DNA from 3 places in the Kitasatospora sp. NPDC057692 genome. Region 1 is predicted to be linked to each of the others. Evidence: riboswitches for the same ligand, from Rfam matches in the RefSeq annotation. Region 1 holds a riboswitch; each other region holds the start of a gene.
The links. Region 1 has a riboswitch for thiamine pyrophosphate ahead of thiC (phosphomethylpyrimidine synthase ThiC). Riboswitches for the same ligand answer to the same signal wherever they lie in the genome.
Positions count from the first base shown of each region.

Region 2: another riboswitch for thiamine pyrophosphate. It lies ahead of thiO (glycine oxidase ThiO); the one in region 1 lies ahead of thiC (phosphomethylpyrimidine synthase ThiC).
Region 3: another riboswitch for thiamine pyrophosphate. It lies ahead of ACFVFS_RS34280 (purine-cytosine permease family protein); the one in region 1 lies ahead of thiC (phosphomethylpyrimidine synthase ThiC).

Region 1 is NZ_JBHVIV010000050.1:62,550-65,815, forward strand. It holds gene thiC (phosphomethylpyrimidine synthase ThiC) at 1-1,675, opposite strand, end outside; TPP riboswitch at 1,671-1,805, opposite strand; gene ACFVFS_RS25770 (hypothetical protein) at 1,968-2,174, shown strand; gene ACFVFS_RS25775 (SPFH domain-containing protein) at 2,300-3,266, shown strand, end outside.
Region 2 is NZ_JBHVIV010000002.1:12,397-15,662, reverse strand. It holds gene thiE (thiamine phosphate synthase) at 1-86, opposite strand, end outside; gene ACFVFS_RS01195 (Rv2175c family DNA-binding protein) at 83-448, opposite strand; gene ACFVFS_RS01190 (NAD(P)/FAD-dependent oxidoreductase) at 511-1,740, opposite strand; TPP riboswitch at 1,846-1,958, shown strand; gene thiO (glycine oxidase ThiO) at 1,950-3,113, shown strand; gene thiS (sulfur carrier protein ThiS) at 3,110-3,266, shown strand, end outside.
Region 3 is NZ_JBHVIV010000091.1:13,423-16,688, forward strand. It holds gene ACFVFS_RS34275 (trypsin-like peptidase domain-containing protein) at 1-1,060, opposite strand, end outside; TPP riboswitch at 1,243-1,390, shown strand; gene ACFVFS_RS34280 (purine-cytosine permease family protein) at 1,492-2,850, shown strand; gene ACFVFS_RS34285 (glycerophosphodiester phosphodiesterase family protein) at 2,945-3,266, shown strand, end outside.

The DNA of each region.
Region 1 (3,266 bases):
TCGAGCAGAAGTGGGCGGTCTTGGCGGGCTCGGCGGGGAGGGTCTCGTCGTGGAAGTCGCGGGCCGTCTCCGGGTCGAGGGCCAGGTTGAACTGGTCCTCCCAGCGGAACTCGAAGCGGGCGTCGGAGAGGGCGTCGTCCCAGGCCTGGGCGCCGGGGTGGCCCTTGGCGAGGTCGGCGGCGTGGGCGGCGATCTTGTAGGTGATGACGCCGGTCTTCACGTCGTCCCGGTTGGGCAGGCCCAGGTGCTCCTTGGGGGTGACGTAGCAGAGCATCGCGGTGCCCCACCAGGCGATCATCGCGGCGCCGATGCCCGAGGTGATGTGGTCGTAGCCGGGCGCGACGTCGGTGGTGAGCGGGCCCAGGGTGTAGAAGGGGGCCTCGTCGCAGATCTCCTTCTGGAGATCCATGTTCTCCTTGATCTTGTGCATCGGGACGTGGCCCGGCCCCTCGATCATCACCTGGACGTCCTTGGCCCGGGCGATCCGGCCCAGTTCGCCCAGGGTCTGCAGCTCGGCGAACTGCGCCTCGTCGTTGGCGTCCGCGATCGAGCCGGGGCGCAGGCCGTCACCGAGGGAGAAGGTGACGTCGTAGCGCGCCAGGATGTCGCAGAGCTCCTCGAAGTTGGTGTAGAGGAAGTTCTCCTGATGGTGCGCCAGACACCAGGCGGCCATGATCGAGCCGCCGCGCGAGACGATGCCGGTCTTGCGGCGGGCGGTCAGCGGCACGTAGCGCAGCAGCACGCCGGCGTGCACGGTCATGTAGTCGACGCCCTGCTCGCACTGCTCGATGATCGTGTCGCGGTAGACGTCCCAGCTGAGCTCCTCGGCCCGCCCGTCGACCTTCTCCAGCGCCTGGTAGAGCGGAACGGTGCCGATCGGCACGGGGGAGTTGCGCAGGATCCACTCGCGGGTGGTGTGGATGTTGCGGCCGGTGGAGAGGTCCATGACGGTGTCGGCGCCCCAGCGGGTCGCCCAGGTCATCTTCTCCACCTCCTCCTCGATCGAGGAGGTGACGGCCGAGTTGCCGATGTTGGCGTTGATCTTCACCAGGAAGTTGGTGCCGATGATCGCCGGCTCGACCTCGGGGTGGTTCACGTTGACCGGGATGACGGCGCGGCCGCGGGCGACCTCCTCGCGGACGAACTCGGGCGCCAGGCCCTCGCGCAGGGCCACGAACTCCATCTCGGGCGTGACGATCCCGCGCTTGGCGTAGCCGAGCTGGGTGACCGCGGCGCCGTCGCGGCCGCGCAGCGGGCGGCGCGGGCGGCCGGGGAAGACCGCGTCGAGGTTGCGCAGGTCGCCGCCGCGCGGCGAGGTGTGCCGGATGCCGTCGTCCTCGGGCCGCGCCTCGCGGCCGTCGTACTCCTCGACGTCCCCGCGCCGGCGGATCCAGGCGTCGCGCAGGGCCGGCAGGCCGCGCCGCACGTCGGGCTGGTGGTCCGGGTCGGTGTACGGCCCGGAGGTGTCGTAGAGCGGGACGGTCCTCCCGTTGGTGAGCACGACCTCGCGGTACGGCACGCGCAGGTCGGGGCTGGACCCCTCGCGGTGGGCCTTGCGCCAGGCCGGGGTGGGGTAGCCGGTGCCCGCGCTGGTGACGGCGGCTCCCGCGCCGGACCGGTCCTGGGCCTGGGCCTGGGCCTGGGCAGACTGCGGCTGTGCATCGAAGGTGGTCATCGGACCTCAAACTCCCTACGCCGGCATTACCCGGTCAGGTTCCTGCGGTCGACGCAGCCGCCGGTCCGTCCGTCGACGTCCCGTTCAGCGCCCTCTCAGCCCGGTGCTCCGAGCTCCCGCGTCCGCAGGCGGTGTTGCCCGCGCATGACGTCCAACACCGTAGCGAGCCGATCGCCGGAGGTCCAGAGCGGGTCGGGGAGGGGGAACATCGAGGTCCGGACGGTGAACGGGGGGCGCGAGGCCGCCACTGCGGGCAGACTGGCCCCGTAGCGGACGAGACGAGGAGGCCGGCGTGGTCGGGAGCACGGGGCGGGTCACCGGGGCGGTTGGCGCGGGGCTGGTCGGCGAGGTGATGGTGCACGTGCCGGAGCGTCAGGGAACCGAGGCGTTCCTCGCCTACCTGGCGGTACCCGGAGATCGGCTGACGGTCGGGACGCCGGTGGTGGTGATCGAGTACCAGCCGCCGAGGACGGTCTACGTGGCGCCGATCGGCCCGTGACGCTCCGATGACAGTCCGGTGACGACCTTGTGACGGTCGGTCATGTCACTTCCCTTTCCCCCGGATCGGCCTCGGCGGACAATCCCAATCGGCGCATCTCCTGCGCCCGAAGGGGGAGTTGAACCATGGCACTTGTCATCGCCCTGACCGCCGCCGGGGCCCTGATCCTGGGGATCACGCTCTTCAAACTCATGTGGCGGGTGGCCGAGCCGAACGAGGCACTGATCATCTCCGGCTCCCGGCACCGCACCGAGGGGGTCGGGGACGGTCTGGGCTTCCGGATCGTCACCGGGCGCGGCACCCTCGTCACCCCCGGCCTGCAGGGGGTCCGGCGGCTCTCGCTGGACCTCAACGAGGCCGAGCTGAACGTCGAGTGCGTCACCACGCAGGGCATCCCGGTCCGGGTGAAGGGCGTGGTGATCTTCAAGGTCGGCGACGACGAGGTCTCGATCGCCAACGCCGCCCGCCGCTTCCTGGACCAGCAGAAACTGATCAGCCAGCGCGTTCACAACGTCTTCGCCGGCCATCTGCGCTCGATCGTCGGCGGGCTCACCGTCGAGGACATGATCCGCGACCGCGAGCGGCTCACCGGCGAGACCAGGGCCGCCTCCGGGCTGGAGATGGAGAAGCTCGGGCTGATCATCGACACCCTGCAGATCCAGGAGATCATCGACCCGACCGGCTACATCAAGAACCTCGCCATCCCGCACGCCGCCGCCGTCCAGCGGGACGCCCGGATCGCCCAGGCCGAGGCGGACCGGCTGGCCACCGAGGCCGAGCAGGAGGCCGCCGCCCGCAAGGCCGAGGCCACCCGCAACAGCGAGATCCAGCAGTCCTCGTACCAGGCCGAGATGGACACCGCGACCGCCCGCGCCCGGCAGGCCGGCCCGCTCGCGGACGCCGCCTCCCGGCAGGAGGTGGTGGTCCAGGAGACCCGGGTCGCCGAGCTGGAGGCGCGGCGCAAGGAGCAGCAGCTCCAGATCGACGTGCGCAAGCCCGCCGACGCCCGCGCGTACGACACCCGCACCACCGCCGAGGCGGCCCGCGACGCGCGGATCTCCGCCGCGCAGGCACAGGCCCAGGAGACCGAGC
Region 2 (3,266 bases), on a different contig from region 1:
AACTCGGCCAGGTCGCCGCGCTCGCGCCGGGCGTCGGTGCACAGGTACAGCCGCGCGTCGGCGAGCCGTCCGCGCGGGTCCGTCACCACGCCATCGCCTGGGCGCGCCGCTTGACCTCGGTGGCCCGGTTCTCCCAGAGCGCCTGCATCGGGGTGCCGGGCAGCGACGGGTCCTCGGTGAACATCCACACCAGGATCTCGTCGTCGCTGAAGCCGCTGTCGCGCAGCACCGTCAGCGTGCCGATCAGGTGCTTCACCGGGCCGGTCTCGTCGATGAACGCCGCCGGGACCTGCAGCGACTTGTTGGGGCCGCGGCGGACGGCGATCAGGTCACCCTTCTTGACCATGTTGCGGACCTCGGTGACCACCAGACCCCACTTCTCGGAGATGTCGGGGAGGTACAGCCACGCGGGAACCAGGGCTTCAATCTTGGCTTCGATCTCACTCACAAGCACCAGCCTGCCACCTCGGCGGCCCGCCGCGCACCAACCGGGCCCGCCGCCCGGCGGCGCTACCCGGCGGCCAGGGCCGACTTCAGCGGGATCGCCGGGTCGGCGGCGCGGGCCGGATCGAGGACGGCGCCGCGCTCGATCAGCCGCCGTCCCTGGGTCAGGTCGCGCGGCCGGTCGACCGCGAGCAGCGCGCGCAGGGCGCCGTCGCGCAGCCAGAGCACCGACCAGCCGGCGTCGCCCGGAGAGCCGCGCCACAGCAGCTCGTCGTCCGCGCCGTGCCGCCCGGCGTACTGCGCCATCCGCCCGAACTGCTCGGACCAGAAGTACTGCACCGGGTCGTACGGCGGCGCGTCCGTGCCGAGCAGGGTGCCGGCCGCCGCCGCGCCGGACTGCAGCGCGTGGTCCCAGTGCTGGACGGTCAGCCGGGTGCCGGAGCGCGCCGAGGGGTAGCTGACGCAGTCGCCGGCCGCCAGCACGCCCGGGGCGGTGGTGCGCAGCCGCTCGTCGACCAGGACGGCGCCGGCCGCGTCCAGGGCGACCGCGGTGCCGGCCAGCCAGCCGGTGGCCGGGCGGGCGCCGATGCCGACCACCACCTCGTCGGCGGGCAGGCGGGAGCCGTCGGCGAGCAGCACCGCGCCCGGCTCGACGGCGGCGACGCCGGTGCCGCAGCGCAGGTCCACGCCGGCCTCGGCGTACCAGGCGGCCATCGCCCGGCCGACCTCGGCGGGCAGCGCGCCGGGGACGGGCGCCGGACCGGCCTCGACGACGGTCACCTCGCAGCCGGCCGCCCGGGCGGCGGTCGCCACCTCGGCGCCGATCCAGCCCGCGCCGACCAGCACCAGGCGCAGGCCGGGGCGGAGCAGGGCGCGCAGCGCCAGCGCGTCGTCCAGGGTGTGCAGCAGGTGGGCGCGGTCCGCGCCGGGCAGGGCGCGCGGCTCGGCGCCGGTGGCGATCACCAGCGCGTCGTACGGCTCGTCCCCGGCGTCGGTGTGCAGCGTGCCCGCGCCCCCGGGGCCGCCGGGGGTGAGGCCGGTGGCGCGGCGGCCGGTGAGCAGCTCGACGCCGAGCCCGGCGAAGTCGAGGTCGAGGGCGGTGCTGTCGGCCTTGCCGAGCAGGACGTCCTTGGAGAGCGGCGGCCGGTCGTACGGCGCGTGCGGCTCCTCGCCGACCAGCGTGATCCGCCCCTGCCAGCCGTCGCGCCGCAGCACCGCGGCGCACTGCGCCCCGGCCAGCCCGGCGCCGACCACGACCACCCGATCCGTCTGTCCCGTTCCGTTCAGCTCAGCCACGCCCGTCACTGTACTGAGCCCGGTCCCGGGCCTCTGGTCCTAGGCCGCCCCCTTGCGCCTCCCAGCAGGCACCTTCAGGGGCCGCACCCCCCGGAGTTAAGGTGGGGGCACCATCACGGGAGCCCGGCGGACCGGGCTGAGAGGCGGGCTGGCACGGCCTGCGACCGTCCGAACCTGATCCGGGTCATACCGGCGAAGGGAGAGCAGCTTTGACACGCTCGGCACCGGGCGCCCACGCCGATGTGCTGGTCGTCGGCGGTGGGATCATCGGACTCGCCGTCGCCTGGCGGGCGGCCCAGCGCGGACTGCGCGTCGTCGTCGTCGACCCGCGGCACGGCGGCGGCGCCGCCCAGGTGGCGGCGGGCATGCTCGCGCCGGTCACCGAACTCCAGTACGGCGAGGAGCCGCTGCTCCGCCTCGGGATGGCCTCCAACGAGCGCTACGCGGCCTTCGCGGCCGAGCTCACCGAGGCGAGCGGCGGCCACGACACCGGCTACCGGCAGTGCGGCACGATCGCCGTCGCCCTCGACTCCGACGACCGCGCGGAACTGCGCGAACTGCACGCCTTCCACCAGCGGCTCGGCCTGGACTCCCAGTGGCTCACCGGCCGCGAGGCCCGCCGGCTGGAGCCGATGCTCGCCCCGGGCGTGCGCGGCGGCCTGCACGTCACCGACGACCACCAGGTGGACGGCCGCCGGCTGGCCTCCGCCCTGGTGCGGGCCTGCGAGCGGGCGGGTGCGGTGCTGCACCGCGCCGAGGCCGCCGAACTGCTGGTCGAGCGGGGCCGGGCCGTCGGCGTCCGGTCGGCCGCCGGCGAGCGCGTCACCGCCGACACGGTGGTGCTCGCGGCCGGCTCGCGCAGCCACCTGCTGCCCGGCCTGCCCCCGGGCGTGCTGCCGGCGATCCGCCCGGTCAAGGGCCAGGTCCTGCGGCTGAGCGTGCCCGAGGCGTACCGGCCGTTCCTGTCCCGCAACGTGCGGGCCGTCGTCCGCGGCGGCCACGTCTACCTGGTGCCGCGCGAGAACGGCGAGCTGGTGGTCGGCGCGACCACCGAGGAGCAGGGCTACGACACCACGGTCACCGCCGGCGGGGTGTACGAGCTGCTGCGCGACGCGCACGAGCTGGTCCCCGGCATCACCGAGCTGCCGCTGGTGGAGACCTGCGCCGGGCTGCGCCCCGGCTCCCCGGACAACGCGCCGCTGCTCGGCCCGACCGCGCTGCCCGGCCTGGTCGCCGCCACCGGCCACTACCGCAACGGCGTCCTGCTGACGCCCGTCACCGGCGACCTGGTGGCCGAGTACCTGGCCACCGGCACCCTGCCGGAGCTCGCCCGCCCGTTCTCCCCCACCCGATTCACGAAGGTCCCGGCATGAGCCCCCGCACCAGCGACATCCCCCTGAACGTCAACGGCGAGCCCCGCGAGGTGCCCGCCTCGACCACCCTCGCCGAGGTGGTCGCCACCCTCAGCCAGGCGCACTCCGGCGTCGCCGCAGCCCTGAACGAGGCCGTGGTGCCGCGCGCCGAGT
Region 3 (3,266 bases), on a different contig from region 1:
TCAGCTTGTCCTTGGGCGGGTTGTCGAGCTTGATGACGGCGACGTCGTAGCCCTCGGCGCGGCCCAGCACGGAGGCGCCGTAGGAGGAGCCGTCGGCGAACTTGACGGTCAGCTTGCCGCCGCTGGAGGCGGGCGCGACCACGTGGTTGTTGGTGAGGATGTGGCCCTCGGTGTCGAAGACGAAGCCGGTGCCGGTGCCCGACTCGCCGTTGCCCTGGGCCTTGATGGTGACGACGCTGGGCAGCGCCTTCTGCGCGATGCCGGCGACCGAGCCCGGGGCGGGCTCGGTCTTCTGGGTGTTGTTGGCCTGGACCGTGGTGGAGCTGCGGTCGGCCTTGGCGCTCACCGAGCGGTCGTCGCGGTCCGCGACGACCACGCCGACCGCGCCGCCGGCCACGCCGGCCACCAGGGCGACGGCCGCGACCAGGGCGATCAGGCCGCCGCGCTTCTTGCGCGGGCCGCCGGGGACGGGGGCGCCGGGGTACTCACCCGGGTAGCCGATCGGGCCGCCGGGACCGCCGGGGGCCCCGGGCGCGCCGGGGGTGATGTCGTGGGCGCCCCAGCCGCCGAGCGGCTGGCCGGCGCCGAACGGGTGGTGGTGCTGGCCGGTCGCGCCCGGGCCCTGCGGGGCGCCCGGGGCGGCGTACGGGTCGTGCGCGGCGAGCGCCGGGGGGACCGGCGTGCCCGGGGCCGGGGTGGCGTACGGGTTGCCGCCGTACGGGGCGGCCGGCGGCGCGACCGGAGCCGCGGGCGCGGCGGGCGGCAGGACCGGCGGCGGGGCGTCGAGGTACCCGGACTCGGCGGCCGGGGCGGGCGGGGCGGCGGCCGGCTCCGGCGCGCCGACCTTGCTGAACGCCAGCGTGGGAGTGAACCCGCCGGAGCCCCCCTCGGCGGCCGGGGCCGGCTGGGAGGACCGGTCGGTCGCGGGCGTCGTTGCGGGGGCGGGGACGGCCGCAGACTGCTGCGCCGGACCGTCAGAAGCGGAACCCACCGCCCCCTGGCCGACGGAGGGCTGCTCCCCCTGCGGCCCGGTGGACCCAACCTCGCGCTCGGTGCTCACGGACGACCTCCATAGCTGACAGGACCAACAACCATAGTTTTTCGCACACCCGATTCGATTGCCGTAAGGACCCTTCTGAAGAACTCATAAGAATCCTTAGCCGGGCCCGACGGCCGCCGCAGCGCCGCGTCCGACCCGGCCCGCCTTGGCGTTCCCCCCGACGGCGACTAGCCTGTCGCTCCGAACTGACACGCGGGAGCTTGGACCCACCAGGCTGAGAGTGCGCCGGTCGACCGTACGCCACGGATCCCGTGGACGGCCGTCGAGGGGGCGCAGACCGCCGGAACCTGTCCGGGTAATGCCGGCGTAGGGAGAGATCGGCCATGCCGTCCGCTTCGTCATCCTCGTCCTCGGGCGCGCCCGCGTCCGCGCACGTCCCCCCGCAGCAGGACGCCGCGGGCACCGCCCCCGGTTCCCCCGGAGGGAGCACCGTGCACACCGCCACCGCCGTACTGGAGCCCGCGGCCCGCACCGAGGCGCCGCTGGTGCTGGACACCGAGCCGCCCCGCACCCTGGGCTTCCGCGACCACTTCGCGCTCTGGATGAACCTCGGCGTCTCGCTGATCGGCTTCACCACCGCGGCGACCGTGCTCGGCGCCAAGGGCAGCGAGCTGTCGCTGGCCGCCGCCGTGACCGCGATCGTGGCCGGCACCGCGGTCGGCACCGCGATGCTCGGCGTGGCCGCGCTGATCGGCGCCCGCACCGGCGCGCCCGCCATGGCGAACCTGCGCGGCCTGTTCGGCACCCGGCTGTCCTACGTGCCGACGGTGCTCAACATCGTCCAGTGCATCGGCTGGGGCGTCTACGAGCTGCTGACGATCGCGCTCGGCGCGCAGACCGTGGTCGGCACCGAGGGCTACCGCTGGGTCTTCGTGGTGCTGGCCGGCGCGGTGACCACCGCGCTGACCATCTGGCCGCTCGGCGCGATCGCGGTGCTGCGGCGCTTCGTCGCGGTCGCGGTGGCGGTGGCGATGGTGTACTTCACCGTCCAGCTCGGCCGGCACGGCGTCCCGGACCCGGGCGCGGGCAACTGGCACGGCTTCCTGCCGGCGACGGACGCGATGATCGCGGTGTCGATCTCCTTCGTCCCGCTCGCCGCCGACTACACCCGGCACTCGCGCACCCCGCGCGCGGCGTTCTGGGGCAGCTTCTCCGGCTACACGGTGGCGCAGGTCTGGTGCTACGTGCTCGGGCTGATGGCGCTGCTCCAGGCGGACGGCGACCCCGCCCGGATCTTCGACTCCTTCCTGGGCGTCTGGGCCGGCTGGCTGTTCCTGCTGGTGCTGGTGCTGCGCGAGACCGACCAGTCCTTCGCGAACGTGTACTCGACCGCGATGTCGATCCACAACCTGCTGCCCCGGGTCGACCGCCGGGTGCTGACCGGCGGCACCGGTGTGCTGATCACCGTGCTCGCGCTGCAGATCACCGAGTTCACCGACTCCTACTACGCCTTCCTGGGGCTGATCGGCTCGGTCTTCGTGCCGATGTTCGCGGTGCTGGCGGTCGACTACTTCCTCGGCGCCGGGCGGCGCGGCTGGGACCTCTCCGCCGACGCGCCGTCCCGCTGGCTGATGCTGCTGCCGTGGGCGCTGGGCTTCGCCGCCTACCAGCTGATCGCGCCGACCGCGGTGGCCGGCTGGTGGACGGACCTCTGGACCTCCGCGCAGGAGGCGCTGCACTTCACCCCGCAGGAGTGGACCTCGGCCTCGCTGTTCGGCTTCCTGGTGCCGGCGCTGGCCACCTGGGCGCTCACCCCGCTCACCCGGGGCCGGGGTACCGAGGCGCGCTGACCCGCCCCGGCGCCCCGGGCGCGGATGCGAGACGGCCCCGCGGGTTGGGGCGGTCGTCGCCTCCGCGTCATGTACGCGGCCTATCGTGTAGGGCGTGACCAGCCCTGATGTCTCGCCCGCGACGGCCCGCACCGCCCGGCCCGTCCAGGTGATCGCCCACCGCGGTTCCTCGTTCGCCCTGCCCGAGCACACCCTCGCCGCCTACCGCCGGGCGCTCACCGAGGGCGCGGACGCCCTGGAGTGCGACGTGCGGGTGACCGCCGACGGGCAGCTGGTCTGCGTGCACGACCGGCGGATCGGCCGGGTCTCGGACGGCCGGGGCACGGTGTCCGCGATGACCCTGGCGGAGCTGGAGGCGCACGACTTCGGCGCCTGGAAGACCGGCCGGCCGAGCGAGGACCCGGAGCTGCGCGGGG